DNA from 2 places in the Gottfriedia sp. OAE603 genome. Region 1 is predicted to be linked to the other one. Evidence: a T-box and tRNA genes for the amino acid it is inferred to sense, from the RefSeq annotation. Region 1 holds a T-box; the other holds one or more tRNA genes.
What was found. The T-box of region 1 lies ahead of metG (methionine--tRNA ligase). A T-box ahead of a tRNA ligase gene usually reads a tRNA of that ligase, here a tRNA-Met.
Positions count from the first base shown of each region.

Region 2: it has a tRNA-Met gene. The T-box ahead of metG (methionine--tRNA ligase) is inferred to sense a tRNA for this amino acid. The anticodon was not compared.

Region 1 is NZ_JBEUNN010000001.1:2,014,895-2,022,230, reverse strand. Features, by position in the region: gene ABID96_RS10095 (SAV0927 family protein) at 1-30, opposite strand, end outside; gene ABID96_RS10090 (DinB family protein) at 305-778, opposite strand; gene ABID96_RS10085 (alpha-keto acid decarboxylase family protein) at 1,137-2,834, opposite strand; gene metG (methionine--tRNA ligase) at 3,002-4,639, opposite strand; T-box leader at 4,698-4,977, opposite strand; gene ABID96_RS10075 (hypothetical protein) at 5,176-5,328, opposite strand; gene ABID96_RS10070 (amino acid deaminase/aldolase) at 5,316-6,506, opposite strand; gene ABID96_RS10065 (hypothetical protein) at 7,214-7,336, opposite strand, start outside.
Region 2 is NZ_JBEUNN010000001.1:2,763,123-2,770,458, reverse strand. Features, by position in the region: gene cysW (sulfate ABC transporter permease subunit CysW) at 1-638, shown strand, start outside; gene ABID96_RS14220 (sulfate/molybdate ABC transporter ATP-binding protein) at 650-1,723, shown strand; gene ispG (flavodoxin-dependent (E)-4-hydroxy-3-methylbut-2-enyl-diphosphate synthase) at 1,782-2,882, opposite strand; gene ABID96_RS14210 (hypothetical protein) at 3,006-3,347, opposite strand; gene ABID96_RS14205 (DUF1189 domain-containing protein) at 3,506-4,264, opposite strand; tRNA gene ABID96_RS14200 (tRNA-Asn) at 4,525-4,599, shown strand; tRNA gene ABID96_RS14195 (tRNA-Met) at 4,618-4,694, shown strand; tRNA gene ABID96_RS14190 (tRNA-Ser) at 4,706-4,795, shown strand; gene ABID96_RS14185 (hypothetical protein) at 5,061-5,420, shown strand; gene ABID96_RS14180 (superoxide dismutase) at 5,648-6,256, shown strand; gene ABID96_RS14175 (MFS transporter) at 6,369-7,336, shown strand, end outside.

The DNA of each region.
Region 1 (7,336 bases):
TTTCTCTTCCGATAAAATGTGAAAATTCATCTTTACCACTCCTTTTTGTAATTTGCTTCTTTAAGCAACCTATGTTGAAAGGTTAAGTGATTTAAAGAATAAAGAAATTCTATACAAACTGCCTTTATATTAAATTATATATGAATATACGATTTCCCTTTATTTTTCTCTAAATATTTTAATTGTCTTCAATTGTATAGCCTAAGGTCGTGCTTCATTATTCCAAATTTGAATTATACAAAAGCAAATTGAGAGCTATAAAATATCCTCAATTAGGATATACTTATTCAATTTTTTAGCTTAATCAACATGATAAAAGCTTTTTATAAAGTTTAATAATGGTTAAATGCATTCCTTCGTGATATAAATTGAACGTTAGAAATTCTTTTGGTGTCTCCAATTTCATTCCTGCCGAAGTGGTATACGGTGGGATTATTTTTTCGTCTACTCGATCTGAAAGAGTTTCTTGAATTCGAATTTGTTGTGCTTTAAGAAGTTCTTCTAACTCCGATAGAGTAGGTACTCTATATTCGTGGGTATTTAAAGGTGAAGTACCGTATTCAAATTGTTCCTTGAAACCTTCTGGTAAATTTTGTGGAAGCCCTAAGTATTGAAACGCAAATCTTTCTACAACAACATAGATATGCCCTACATTCCAACGAATTGTATTTCTGAATCCCTCTGGAATTCGATCAGCCATTTCTTCTGAAACTCCGTCTAGTAGGTTCAAAGTTTGATTTCTTACAAAAGCTAACTGATTGAATAAAAATTGCTCCATTCACTTCAACTCCTAATTTGTTTATAGTTTCCCATATTAAAACATCGTTGAATTGCCTTACTGATACTCAACTTTAAATGAAGCATTTCATTTAAATAAGTATCAACAAACTTAATGCAACAAAATAATAAATAGTCGCTCTAAAAAAGGCTATTATTTCCATAATATGTTAATTCTCTCCGATGCATGATATTCCCTCTAAAGTGATTTTTGAAGTTTACTAAACTGTACTAAAAACACTTAGTTGAACAAACATAAAAAGTAGGAATCATTAATTATTAATGAATCCTACTTTTTAACGATTGTTTATATATATTAAAATCATAACTCTGACTTTATTATTTCTGGCTTTTTGCATTTATTGTTTTAGCATATAATTACGCATTCTTTTCATATTTTCGGGTGCGTCCATCGAATCCTCGACGATCATTTCGATAATACATAGTCTTTCGGCACATTCTATATCTGCTTGGTTTATAGCTTGCTCAAGCTCCCCATTTGTTCGAACAATTGTAGTAAACGCATTCCCTCCAAAGGCTTCAGCCAGTTTTGTGTAAGACCACTGAGGTATATTGTTATACATTTGATCCTTTGTTTTCACATTTAAATATTTTTCAATAGTATAACCATTATTATTCAAGACGAAGATAATAGGTTTACAGCCGTAATAAAGCATAGAGCTAATTTCTTGGGCAGTTAGCTGAAGTGAGCCATCGCCTGTAAACAGCAGTACTCGGCGTTCTGGTGCCGCGATGTTGGCACCAAAAGACGAAGGTGTTGCATATCCGATAGACCCCCAGCCGCCTTGCCCAATATATGTAACATTGCTCGGTAGTCTTACCTCCGCCATGCCATTATAAAACGTACCGGTCTCGACAATCAGGATATCGTCTTTTTTCAGCATCTGTTGAAAAATTGGATAATATCCAGCTGCCATAAGAAGCTCATCCGTATTTATTTTTTTCAGATTATAAGGGAAATCCACTTTTTTTAATAATCCTTGACCTTTGTATCCTATATTTTTCACAGCATTAAGCATATCTTCAGCAAGTATGTTCGGATACAACGCTTTACCGACCTTTACAAAGTCTGGTTGAACATCGACAGTATTTAATGAATTTAGTTTTGCTGTATAACTCGCGGTGTTGACATCTGCCCATACCAACCCTAACGCAATGATACAATCTGAATTTTCTACTATACTTTGCACTTCAGTAGATCCAAAAGAGCCTAAGTATATGCCAATATAATTTGGATGGGTTTCATCAAATGCCCCTTTTCCGAACAGCATTGACGCAACAGGTACATTCAATGTGTCCGCCAGCTGTAGAACTGCATTTTGAAGACCAAAACGCATTGATTTTACATCCACCAGGATCACTGGACTACTAGAATGCTCTAGTAGTTGACGGACTTGTTCCACCGCAGCTTGAAGAGTTTGCGTGTCGGAGGTTCTTGGCGGCAATAATGGCACTTCTCGGACCATAATCGGCTTCGCTACTAAATCATCTGCCACTACGAGGTATACTGGTTGTTTCTTTTCTTTAGCAACTCGAATAGCAGCAGGAATCTCAATCATCGCATTCTCTGGAGTTAGTACTGCACTATAGGCAGTTATCTGCTCATACATCTTACGAAAAACATCAAAATTCCCATCCATTAAAGTGTGGTGCATGAGCTTGTGCTCTTTTTGATCTTTTTCTGGAGGCGAACCAACAATGTGAATAATAGGAATATGCTCACTGAAAGCACCCGCGATCGGATTACAAGCGCTTAGTTCACCAACCCCAAAGGTTGTAATGAGTGCAGAAATACCTTTCATTCTTGCGTAGCCATCAGAAGCATAACCTGAGTTTAGTTCGTTGCGGCCTTCAATAAACTTGATTCCATTATAACTCTCCAAAGTATCTAGCAATGTAAAATTATAATCTCCTGCGACGCCGAATATTTCAGTGACGCCCTCCAACTTCAAGCAATCAAACAAATACTGCCCGACTGTTTTTGGGGCCATAATATTATGAGAGTCAGGTTTGACCATACTTTTCATATTTTTCATTTTCACACTAACTCCTTATCCAATTTTTGGATTTATTCAGTTTACTAGTATCCTTTTATTCGTACCCTATCATTGATTAGGCTATACTATGTTTTATGATTGTTTGAATCGCTTTTTAACGACAAAAAGAAGAGTTCTTTTGAAAGATCTTTTCGAAAAGTAATTTTTTATTCAGATTGCTTAGTTAATCTCTCAAACTCTTTTTCTATCTTAAGAGTATCTATTCTTTCAAATAATGGTTCAACATTTGACAAATATTGCGATTTAACTAAAAATGGTCTCCAATCTGTTTCTGATGTTGAATTGATCATGCCCTTTACCTTACTACTTGAAAAAGGTAGGAACGGATTTAGCATATGTGCTAAATTGGCAATTAAATAGATACAATTTGCAAGCGTTTCTTTACAAGACTCCGTATCTTCATTTACCTGTTTCCAAGGTTGTTGGTCATCAAAGTATTTATTTGAGAATCTAATTAACTCGAAAATTTTTTCTAATGCATGTTTGAAAGTAGTAGTTTCAATACAATGACCTACTTCATCGTATAAAAGATTAACTTTATCTTGAATAGTAGGAGAAATGACTTTTTCAGGGATCATACCGTTAAATGATTTTTGAATAAATTTTAGTGTCCGATTTACAAAGTTGCCATACGCACCTAATAATTCACCATTATGACTATAAATAAACTCTTTCCAAGAAAAATCTGCATCACGACTTTCAGGTGCGTTAATTGTTAAGAAATAGCGTATTGAATCTGGATTGTATCTTTCTAAAATATCTGGAACCCAAACAGCCCAATTTTTACTCGTAGACAATTTCTTTTTTTCTAAAGTCAAATACTCGTTTGAAACAATATGTGTTGGTAATGATTCTTTTCCAAGACCGGAAAGAATTCCAGGCCATATAATAGAATGAAATGGTATATTATCTTTTCCGTGAACATAATAGGATGTAACAGAAGAGTTCCAAAATGTTGAGTCGTCATTCTTTGTTTCTTTTGCCCATAACTTAGTTGCTGTGTAATATCCAGAAACCGCCTCAATCCAAACATAAATTTTTTTATCTTCATATCCTTCCACTGGAACACTGACACCGATAGGCAGGTCTCTAGAAACTGCACGATCTATCAAACCTTCTTTTAAGTAACGCTTCGTAAGTGAAATGGCATTCTCTCTCCAAAGATTCCTCTTTTCTGCATCTTGAGTATAGTTTTCCAATACCGTTTGGAATGAGCTTAATGCGAAGTAAAAATGCTCAGTCAGTCGTTTTATCGGAGGTTGGCTACAAATTTTACACTTTCTTTCAAGCAATTCAAGCGGTTCTAACACTGCTGAACAGTGATCACATTGATCTCCACGTGCTTTTGCCCCGCAATTGGGACATATGCCTTCTACATATCGATCCGGTAAAAATTGTTGATCATATTCACAATATGTTTGTTCAATTTCTTTTTTGTAAATAAGTCCCTTCTCAAGTAAATCTAGAAATATTTGTTGAACGATTTCATGATGATGTTTTGTATCTGTTCTTGTATAGATATCATATGAGAATCCTAATTTTGTAAAACACTCTAAAAATTCATAGTGATAACGATCCGCGATTTCTTTGGGAGAAACACCATCTTGTTTTGCTCTGATTGTAATAGGTGTACCATTGCAATCACTACCTGATACATACAAAACCTTTTCTCCTTTTATACGGTAATATCTCGCTAGAATATCTCCAGGTAACAAACTTGAAATATGCCCAAGATGTAATGAGCCGTTAGCATAAGCCCAAGCACCTCCGATAAAAATACTCATAAATAATACCTCCTAAAATTAAGCTAATTACAAAAAAACCTCACCCTTAACTGTAATAGTTAAGGACGAGGTTTGAATTTCCACGTGGTACCACCTTATTTTACAAATGATTTACACCATTTGCCTTTACAAGTACGGAGTAAAAAATGCTAATATTACTCTTATACTGTGACTTTGATAACGAGTGTCAAAACTCGCCGTAGCCTACTTATACAAAAAGTATGTTCAGTACGAAGCTCAGAGACCATTGTTCAAATGTGTGTTTTCGCTTCTTTTCAGCTACTGAAGCTCTCTGTATAAAACAACTTCATTTTACTTTTTCTCTTCATTGCCTGTAATTTATAATTAATATTTAGTATATTCAATAATTTTCATAAAATCAATGTCAAATATATATTATATTAAGATATATTTTTATATATTTTTTAATTAAATTTGTCTATTATATCCATTCTATTACTAAACATATCTATTATTTTTAAACGGTTTCGTTAACTAATGAGAGCTACGCTCTTGTCCATTTTCTAAGTTATCAATTAACATTGGCAACGCACCCCTTCTTTATTACAACGTTTTACTAATGAAACAACTTCTTCAACACTAGTTAAATATACGATATGTGACGGTTTACTTTGAACAATACCATACCAGTTTTGCCATATTTTTTGATTTTCCTTTAAAGAAAGCATAGTCCATCCCCCCGATAAGTTGTTACTTTATTAACAATTTCACCATTAGAAACACAATAAAGATGATTAAACCGCTCGCATAGCTCACCAGCTTTTGCATGTCTTAAAAATATTGGATCACCGAGCATTAACGTATTTGTTCCTCGGTAAACAATCGGTGTCTGCACTTCTCCCGCACCTTCAAGTGACATTAATTGAGCGTTTTCTGGTAAATATGGCTTTGGTAACTTATCTGTTCCAACTGCTCCAGATGCAATATATCCGCCTCCAGCACATGTATATAGATGGGCATCCGGTTTGCGAACAATTTCAATCGCAAAACCTGCAGCTGGTTTGTACTGAAAATCCCGATAGTTGTCAAATAACCCTGGAGAGAAAAAACCTGAGCCGACAGTTACTTCCGTTACCACATTCTCATTTGTTGTTGAATGTAAACTTCCAGTCCCGCCACCATTCACAAATTGAAGCGAAATCCCGAAGTTTTGAATCATTTGAATCGTCGACGCTCGTTTCTCAGCAAGTTGCTTAATTGATTGCTTTTTTAGTATTGTAATTATTTTATTTTTTGCAGTTTTCTTAGGATATTGGTCTCCTACCCCAGCAATTTGTGCCTCATATCCCATCACACCTACTAAACTTACTGACGAGGACGACATAATTTCCTCAACAACTACTTTTGCATCTTCTACAGTTCGAACAGGTGAACGCCATACACCGAAATGAAGACCAGGAACATCAAGTGACATATCGATGTCTAGACATAGAGGGAGTGAAACGTTATACATTTGAGCAATTTTGTTAAGGTGCTTTACATGTTCGACAGAGTCTATCATTAACGTAATCATTTTTCCTTGTTGATTTAACAGACAAATTTTCGCCACAGCTTCTGAATCCCAAATTGGATAGCCGATTAATATATCTTCAATTCCTTCGTTTAACAAATACATTGCTTCATTTGCCGTAAAACACATCACACCTTGAAACAATTCATGCTTCTTCAAAATATATTTAATGATAAAAACACTTCGAATCGATTTCGTCGCAATTCGAATGTTTTTATGTGATGCTGCTGAAACAATTCTTTCAATGTTTTCATCTAATAAATCAAAATCAACATACCCAAATGGCTTTGCTGTATTCTCAAATATTTTCTTATAATATAGATAATCTTGTTCCATTCCATCAATCCTTTCTTTTAATTCATCCTGTTAAATCACCTTTATATATTATTTTCATAAAATTCAGATAATTACTTTTATAAAGAATCCATAGATTTGTCAATTTAAGAAAGTCATTTTGGGACTTTACCTTGGACAGGTTCAGCTATTAATTTATATAACTGCTTCATTAAAAATATAAATTCACATACTTCAAGGTTGGGGTTTCATAAATGGAATACCACTGTATCCATGGGTAAATTTCCTCATACTAATATATTTATCTACATTTATTATTTATCCTGCATTTCGAAAAAAAAGAGCCACATTTCGCGACTCGGGTTCGATTAATTAACACATACCATTTGCTTTATTCTTTTTATACTTTTCTCCATGTTGTTTAATTAACTAGTTAGTTACATAAATTTGATTAATAGTACTGATATAATTGCTGATAAACATGCTAGTATTGACAACATAGTTTTCCTTCGTTTTCCTATTGCTTTAAAAAAATCATAGTATTTAAAGACGATAGTTCCGAAAAGAATATAAATGGGAGAAAGAATTAATATTGTTATTAAATCTACATATGTAAACGGACTACTTATGTATGGATCCGAGATATAATTTATTAGAATAAATGTAAAGTAAATTAAATATTGATAAATAAAATATTTGAGATAAATCATGTGGTTGTCTCCTAGTTGTATATAAATTTAATTCGGACCTTACTGATTACTTTTTGTGAGATCAAACCAAATCCCAAGAATTTTTATTGCTGAAACTTCTATTTCTTCATTACCTTCTTTGTAAAATGTATAAGAATATTTACTATAAAAAAATGCGTCTTG
Region 2 (7,336 bases), 750 kb from region 1:
TGACGATCATTACAGTTCCGCTTAACGCAGTGTTTGGAATTGCGATTGCGTGGGCAACAACGAAGTTTCATTTTAAAGGTAAAAACTTATTACTAACATTAATTGAATTACCATTTGCAGTTTCTCCGGTAGTTGCTGGCTTACTTTTTGTTTTATTATTTAGTCCAAATCATGGTGTTTTCGGTGAATGGTTAAAAGAACATAATCTAAAAATCATTTTTTCAACTCATGGTATTGTACTTGCAACAATTTTTGTGACCCTTCCATTTGTTGCGAAAGAGCTTATTGCTTTAATGCAAGCAACAGGCAGTTCAGAAGAGGAGGCTGCTTTGACATTAGGAGCAAATGGCTGGCAAACCTTCTGGAAGGTTACACTTCCGAAAATTAAGTGGGGGTTATTATACGGTGTAATCCTGTGTAATGCCAGAGCGGTTGGTGAATTTGGTGCGGTTTCAGTTGTATCTGGCCATATTAGAGGCGAAACCATTACGATGCCTCTACATATTGAAAACTTATATAATGAATATCATTTCGCTGAAGCATACACAGTCGCATCTTTAATGTCTATCTTTGCGATACTGACATTGCTTATTAAAAATATTATTGAATGGAAAACGTATAAAGAAGCAAAACAGTAGGAGTGGATTGAATGTCAATAAAAGTATCGAAAGTAATAAAAAACTATGAAAATGAATCTGCTTTAAAACAGATCGATTTAGACGTGAAAAAAGGGGAGCTAGTTGCGTTATTAGGTCCTTCTGGTTCAGGGAAAACAACTTTGCTAAGAATTATTGCTGGTCTAGAAATTCCAGATGAAGGTAGTATTTTATTTGAAGATCAAGACGTTGGTCAGCTTCAGGTGAAAGAAAGAAACGTAGGCTTTGTTTTTCAACATTATGCGCTTTTCCAGCATATGACTGTATTTGATAATATTGCATTTGGGCTAAATGTAAGACCTAAATCGACGAGACCAAAGAAACGTGAAATAGAAGAAAAGGTAGTGGAATTGTTAAAGCTAGTGAAGCTTGAAAACTTTTCAAAACGGTATCCTTCACAACTATCAGGTGGACAGAGACAAAGAGTTGCGTTAGCACGAGCTCTTGCGGTTGAGCCTACTGTGCTTCTATTGGATGAACCATTCGGTGCTTTGGATGCAAAGGTTCGAAAAGATTTAAGAAGATGGTTGAGAAAGCTACATGATGATATCCAAATTACAAGTATATTCGTTACACATGATCAGGAAGAAGCGCTTGAAGTGGCGGATCGAGTTGTCATTATGAATAATGGTAAGATTGAGCAAATTGGAACACCTGAAGAAGTATATCATTCTCCAGAAACACCATTTGTATATGACTTCTTAGGGAAGGTAAATCTATTCCACGGTCGGGTTCAGAAAGGGAATTTAATCAGTGGCGGTTTAGAAATACCATTACCAGAATTGGAAGATGATGATCATAAAGAAGTGACTGGATACGTCCGACCACATCAAATAACGATTGAGAAATTTGAGACAAACCAAACCTCAATCAGTGCTATTGTGACACATATACATGCTGTTGGTCCGATTGTTTATGTAGAAGTGTTAAGAGAAGATACAAAAGAATATGTAGAAGTGGAATTAATGAATGAATTATTTATCAAATTAAACCTTGAGTTAGGCGAGCGAGTATTTGTCCGTCCAAATGAATTAAAAGTTTTTATACCGCAAGACTATTCAATCTAAAAGAAAAAACATACAAAACATGAGAGTTTTGTATGTTTTTTTGTTGATATCAATTTACTTAATTTTTTGCTGCTTCTAGCTCAGCAAGTTTTTCAGCAGCAATTTTATCGATTTCTATTTTTAATTCTTCAACCATCGTTGCTTCAGGGACTTTTCGAACAATTTCACCGTGACGGAATAGTAAACCTTCTTTACGAGCACCTGCGATTCCGATGTCAGCTTCACGTGCTTCTCCAGGACCATTTACCGCACAGCCTAGAACTGCAACTTTAATTGGTACTTTTAATGTAGAAATATATTCTTCAACTTCATTTGCAATACTAATTAAGTCAATTTCAATACGTCCACATGTTGGACAAGAAATTAATGTTGCTGCATTTGATGATAAACCAAACGATTTTAATAGCTCACGAGCAACTTTTATTTCCTCTACTGGATCTGCGCTTAAAGAAATACGCATTGTATTACCGATCCCTTTACTGATAATCGCACCAAGACCTGCTGCACTTTTCACTGTTCCAGAGAATAGTGTACCGGATTCAGTAATACCTAAATGAAGTGGATAGCTAAAAGCTTTAGCTGCTTTTTCATAAGCTTCGATTGCTAGGTTTACATCAGACGCTTTCATTGAAACAATAATGTCGTGGAAATCAAGATCTTCTAAAATTTTAATATGATGTAATGCACTTTCAACCATTCCATCAGCTGTAGGATAACCGTATTTATCTAAAATACGTTTCTCTAAAGAACCAGCATTTACACCGATTCGAATTGGAATACCTTTTGCTTTCGCAGCATTAACTACTGCTTCAACTTTTTCTCTACGACCAATATTACCTGGGTTAATTCTTATTTTATCTATTCCACCTTCAATTGCTTTTAAAGCTAATTTGTAATCGAAGTGGATATCAGCTACAAGTGGTATATTAATTTGTTTTTTGATATCAGCAATTGCATTTGCAGCTCGTTCATCTGGTACCGCAACTCGAACAATTTGACAACCTGCTTCTTCTAAACGTTTAATTTCAGCAACTGTTGCTTCAACATCATGTGTTTTTGTAGTACACATACTTTGTATCGAAATTTCATTTGCACCACCAACAACTACATTACCAACTTTTACTGCACGTGTTTTACTTCTATGTGTAAGTTCATTCACGAGTAACTCGCTCCTTCAAAAATAACTAATTTCATTTTGTGTTTGTGTACTTCTATACATTATCATATTTTCTTCATGATTTCTCTTTTTATAAACTAGCTAAAAAGAAATATACCACAAATTCTATTTATTAGAAGAGTAAAGTGGAAATTTATATGATTTTCCACTTTGAATTTTTGTTGGTGATAGCCCTTTGTTTAATTCAGTGAAATCCTTCGTAATTTGACTAATTGGTTGAGTAAAGTCTGGATTAAGCTCCTCTACAATACCTAAAACTGTATCTCCATTTTTAACTTGAATTTCTTCAAAGTCTGGAAGTGATTTAGTTGATTTAGACGTCTCGTTTGATTTTGAAACAGTTGCAACTGTGCTTATATGTTTTGTAGGGATTGTCCCTACTTGAAGGTCAAAGAACACGATATAAATAACTAATAGTATGCCAAAGAAATAAAAAATTTTCTTCATTTACATCACTCCTTTAGTAGACTATATGCTTGTCCACTCTTTATATTCCATATAAGTATAGAAGTGACCTACTTTATTTTAGTAAAAAATAAGCTTTGTTTAAAAAATCTTTTGATTCAATCGAAAAAAAGATAAAAGAGTGTGAGTACACACATCTTTTATCTTTTTGAAGGTAATTGTTTAACAGTTAATGTATACATTACTGCAGAAATTATAATAAATAAGATTGTTTGAAATGGGATGTTAATATTAAATAGTCCAACAATAAAATAAATGACTGTTGGCAGTGTTAAGCTATAGGCAATCATTGCAAATCTATGTCTAAAAGTTAAGTTTTTATTTGAGTGAAATAGTGCAGTGATAAACGCAAGTATCGTTGCGACAATGAAAATAAAGAAACATGAACCCAAATAAAATAAGAAAAACAATGCAATCATAAAAACCGGTAAAGCTTGTTTGACATTTTTAATAAATTTAGAAATATCCTCTTTATTTATTTCAGTCGTATCTAATGAAGGATAGGGATAATCTTGTTCTCCAGTATCAGTTTTTATGACAACCCGATTTTTTAGGACTGTAATCGAATATTTATCCTTTGAAGTTGAAGAGGGTAGCCTTGTTTCATTTGGATAAAATGCATATCTAAAGTTACCAATTTTACGTTCAAATGGTTTATTATCATTTATCGTTAAGATCCCTTTATTTAAGGAGATTGTTTGGATGTTTTCCTTTAACAAATCTGAGGCATTATTCACCTGGAGTTTTACAGCTTTCTCAAATGAAAAAAAACCTGGAAGAGTATAAAGAATCGCTAATAGAAATAAATAGAATATTGTTTTACCGATTTTTTGGAGTCTGAACTTTGCAATTGATTTGGGAGAGTATAGGCTGTACCAAAATTGTTTGAATAGATTCATAAACTCATCCTTTCTTAATAATGTTATATCTCTTTACAACGTTATTATGTATGTTTTTGGTAATTTTGTACAATGTAAGCATTTATATTAGAAAAACTTCATTATTGATCTTTTATAACCTCATTTGGTAAAGATTATAACTAGTCCGATTACTCAAATTAGCGAATTATCTTAAAAAAATAAAAAAAAATTAAAAAAGCATTGACGTTAATTTGGAAACATGTTAAATTAAATATTGTCTTAAGTAAATGTTAAATTATTCCGCAGTAGCTCAGTGGTAGAGCACTCGGCTGTTAACCGAGTGGTCGTAGGTTCGAATCCTACCTGCGGAGCCATTTATACTTATTCATTTTGGCGGTGTAGCTCAGCTGGCTAGAGCGTACGGTTCATACCCGTGAGGTCGTGGGTTCGACTCCCTCCGCCGCTACCAAATCATATTATGGAGTAATACCCAAGTCCGGCTGAAGGGATCGGTCTTGAAAACCGACAGGGGTGTAACAGCCCGCGGGGGTTCGAATCCCTCTTACTCCTTACCGATTTAAGAAAAAAACTCTAACGGATATTCCGTTAGAGTTTTTTCTTGTTTAAATTGAGGTTCTAGTAAGAACGTGGAATCACAAGTCGAATTCATTGAATATATAAACAGAGTGGTTGATGGAAAGTAGTTGATAAAAATCAATAGATCTTTTGGCATTATTTGAAATATGATTTATATCCTGTTTTTGCTTTTTTTGTAGATAATCAAGAAATATTAATGTATTATTTTTGTGACAAAAATATGAGGTAGGAGATTAGTATGTATCCAACGGAAAGTCAGGACCTATACTTAGAACGATTAGAAGATAAGCTGCATAGCTCAATAACAGCAGCGTTATACGATACGACCGGTCAAAAGAATGAACACGCTATTAAACGTCGATTTCCAAAACCAATGTCTAACGAGGACGTTCAATCGATTATAAGCGCTATTAACAAATTTACTGCTATGAATAAACCATTATTATGGAGAAGGTATCATAAAGAAGCTTTCAATCAGAAGAATTTTGAATCGTATATTACGCAATATCAAATTTTAACAAATTACTATGATTTACCCCTTGAAAGTGAAATAATAAGTAGTTTTACTGAATGGGATCAGAACAAGCCTCGCGGATAATCTTCCAGAGGCTTGTTTTGTTAATTCATGTAAGCGGAGACGTCATTGATTTGGGTGACATTTATGGAATCATGTCATCATTTAAAAGCGACGGATTAGCAAGAAGTTTATTCAAACAGATTTTATTTTTAACATTCTTTCCCAATTATGAGCATAACTATTGAAATCTTTCGGTTTATTTGATAACTTTAAATTGCATTTTACTATATTTTTGGGAGGAATTACGAATGTCAAAATTTGAATTACCACAATTACCTTATGCTTATGATGCTTTAGAACCACATATTGATAAAGAAACAATGAACATTCACCACACTCGTCACCACAATACATACATTACAAACTTAAACGCAGCTTTAGAGGGTAAAGAAGTTTCTGCAACTACAATTGAAGAATTAATTTCAAACTTAGATGCACTTCCTGAAGGTATCCAAACTGCTGTACGTAACAATGGTGGTGGACATGCAAACCACAGCTTATTCTGGACTTTATTAACTCCAGAAGGTACTGGCGCTCCAGTTGGTGAAGTTGCTGAAGCAATCAACGCTAAATTCGGTAGCTTCGATGAGTTCAAAGCTGCATTCACTCAAGCTGCTTTAACTCGTTTTGGTTCTGGTTGGGCTTGGTTAGTAGTAAACAATGGTGAGTTAGAAGTAACAAGCACACCAAACCAAGATTCTCCATTAATGGAAGGTAAAACACCAATTCTTGGATTAGATGTTTGGGAGCACGCTTACTACTTAAACTTCCAAAACAAACGTCCTGATTATGTTGGTGCTTTTTGGAACGTTGTTAACTGGACTAAAGTAGAAGAATTATACAAAGCTGCTAAGTAATTAGCATGTAAACACTACTAAGAATCTCTTAGTAGTGTTTTTTTATTGCCAAAAAAATGGATAATTTCTCACTTACTCGAAAAAACTAGACCTAGGACAAAGGAGAGTATTTATGAGTAAGTTGAAATTTTTAATCGGCGATGTGAAAGTAAACAAAGACTTAATATTATTATTAAGTGTTGGCGGTTTATTTTCATTAGCAACAGCATTATCGAATACGTTTGTAAATGTTTATCTATGGAAGCAATCCAATGATTATTTACCAATTGCTTCTTATCAATTTTCAATTGCCTTTTTTCAGGCACTCACTTTTATCATTGCTGGAAGGTTAGCCAAACAAATTGATCGGGTCGTTATTTTAAGAATTGGTATTTCGTTTTTAGCGATATTCTATATCGCTGTCTTACTATTTGAAACAGATACTTTGATTGCGACAATACTGATCGGGGCAATTTTAGGAATTGGAAATGGATGTTATTATCTATCCTTTAATTTACTGACATTTGAAGTGACTGAACCTGATACAAGACAGTTTTTTAATGGTTTTATGGGTTTACTTGGCTCATTCTCTGGAATAATTGGCCCTTTTATCGCTGGGGCAATAATTTCATCAATGATTGGCAACAAAGGATATACCTATGTTTTTGTGGCAGCCGTTATATTATTTATCTGTGCAGTGATCTTAAGTTGCTTCTTAGTCAGAAGAGAACTGGATACTGAATTTAATTTGAAAAGAGTCATCTTAGAACGTAAATTAAATGGAAATTGGAGAAGAGTTACACACGCTAATTTTTTTCAAGGAATCAGAGAAGGGATCTTTTTATTCGTCATCTCTATTTATATTTACTTAGCTACAGGTAGTGAATTTGCTGTTGGGAAGTATGGGCTCATTACTTCATTAATTAGTTTTATTACATATTACGTTGTTACTCGAATCATTAAAGAGGAGTATCGACTAAAGGCAATATTTATCGGAGGGTTTCTCTTATTTGCTGCCGTTTTTACAATTGTATTTAAAGTGACATTTTCTTTACTGATTATTTATGGTGTGATTATTTCTTTGGCATATCCAATCATTTT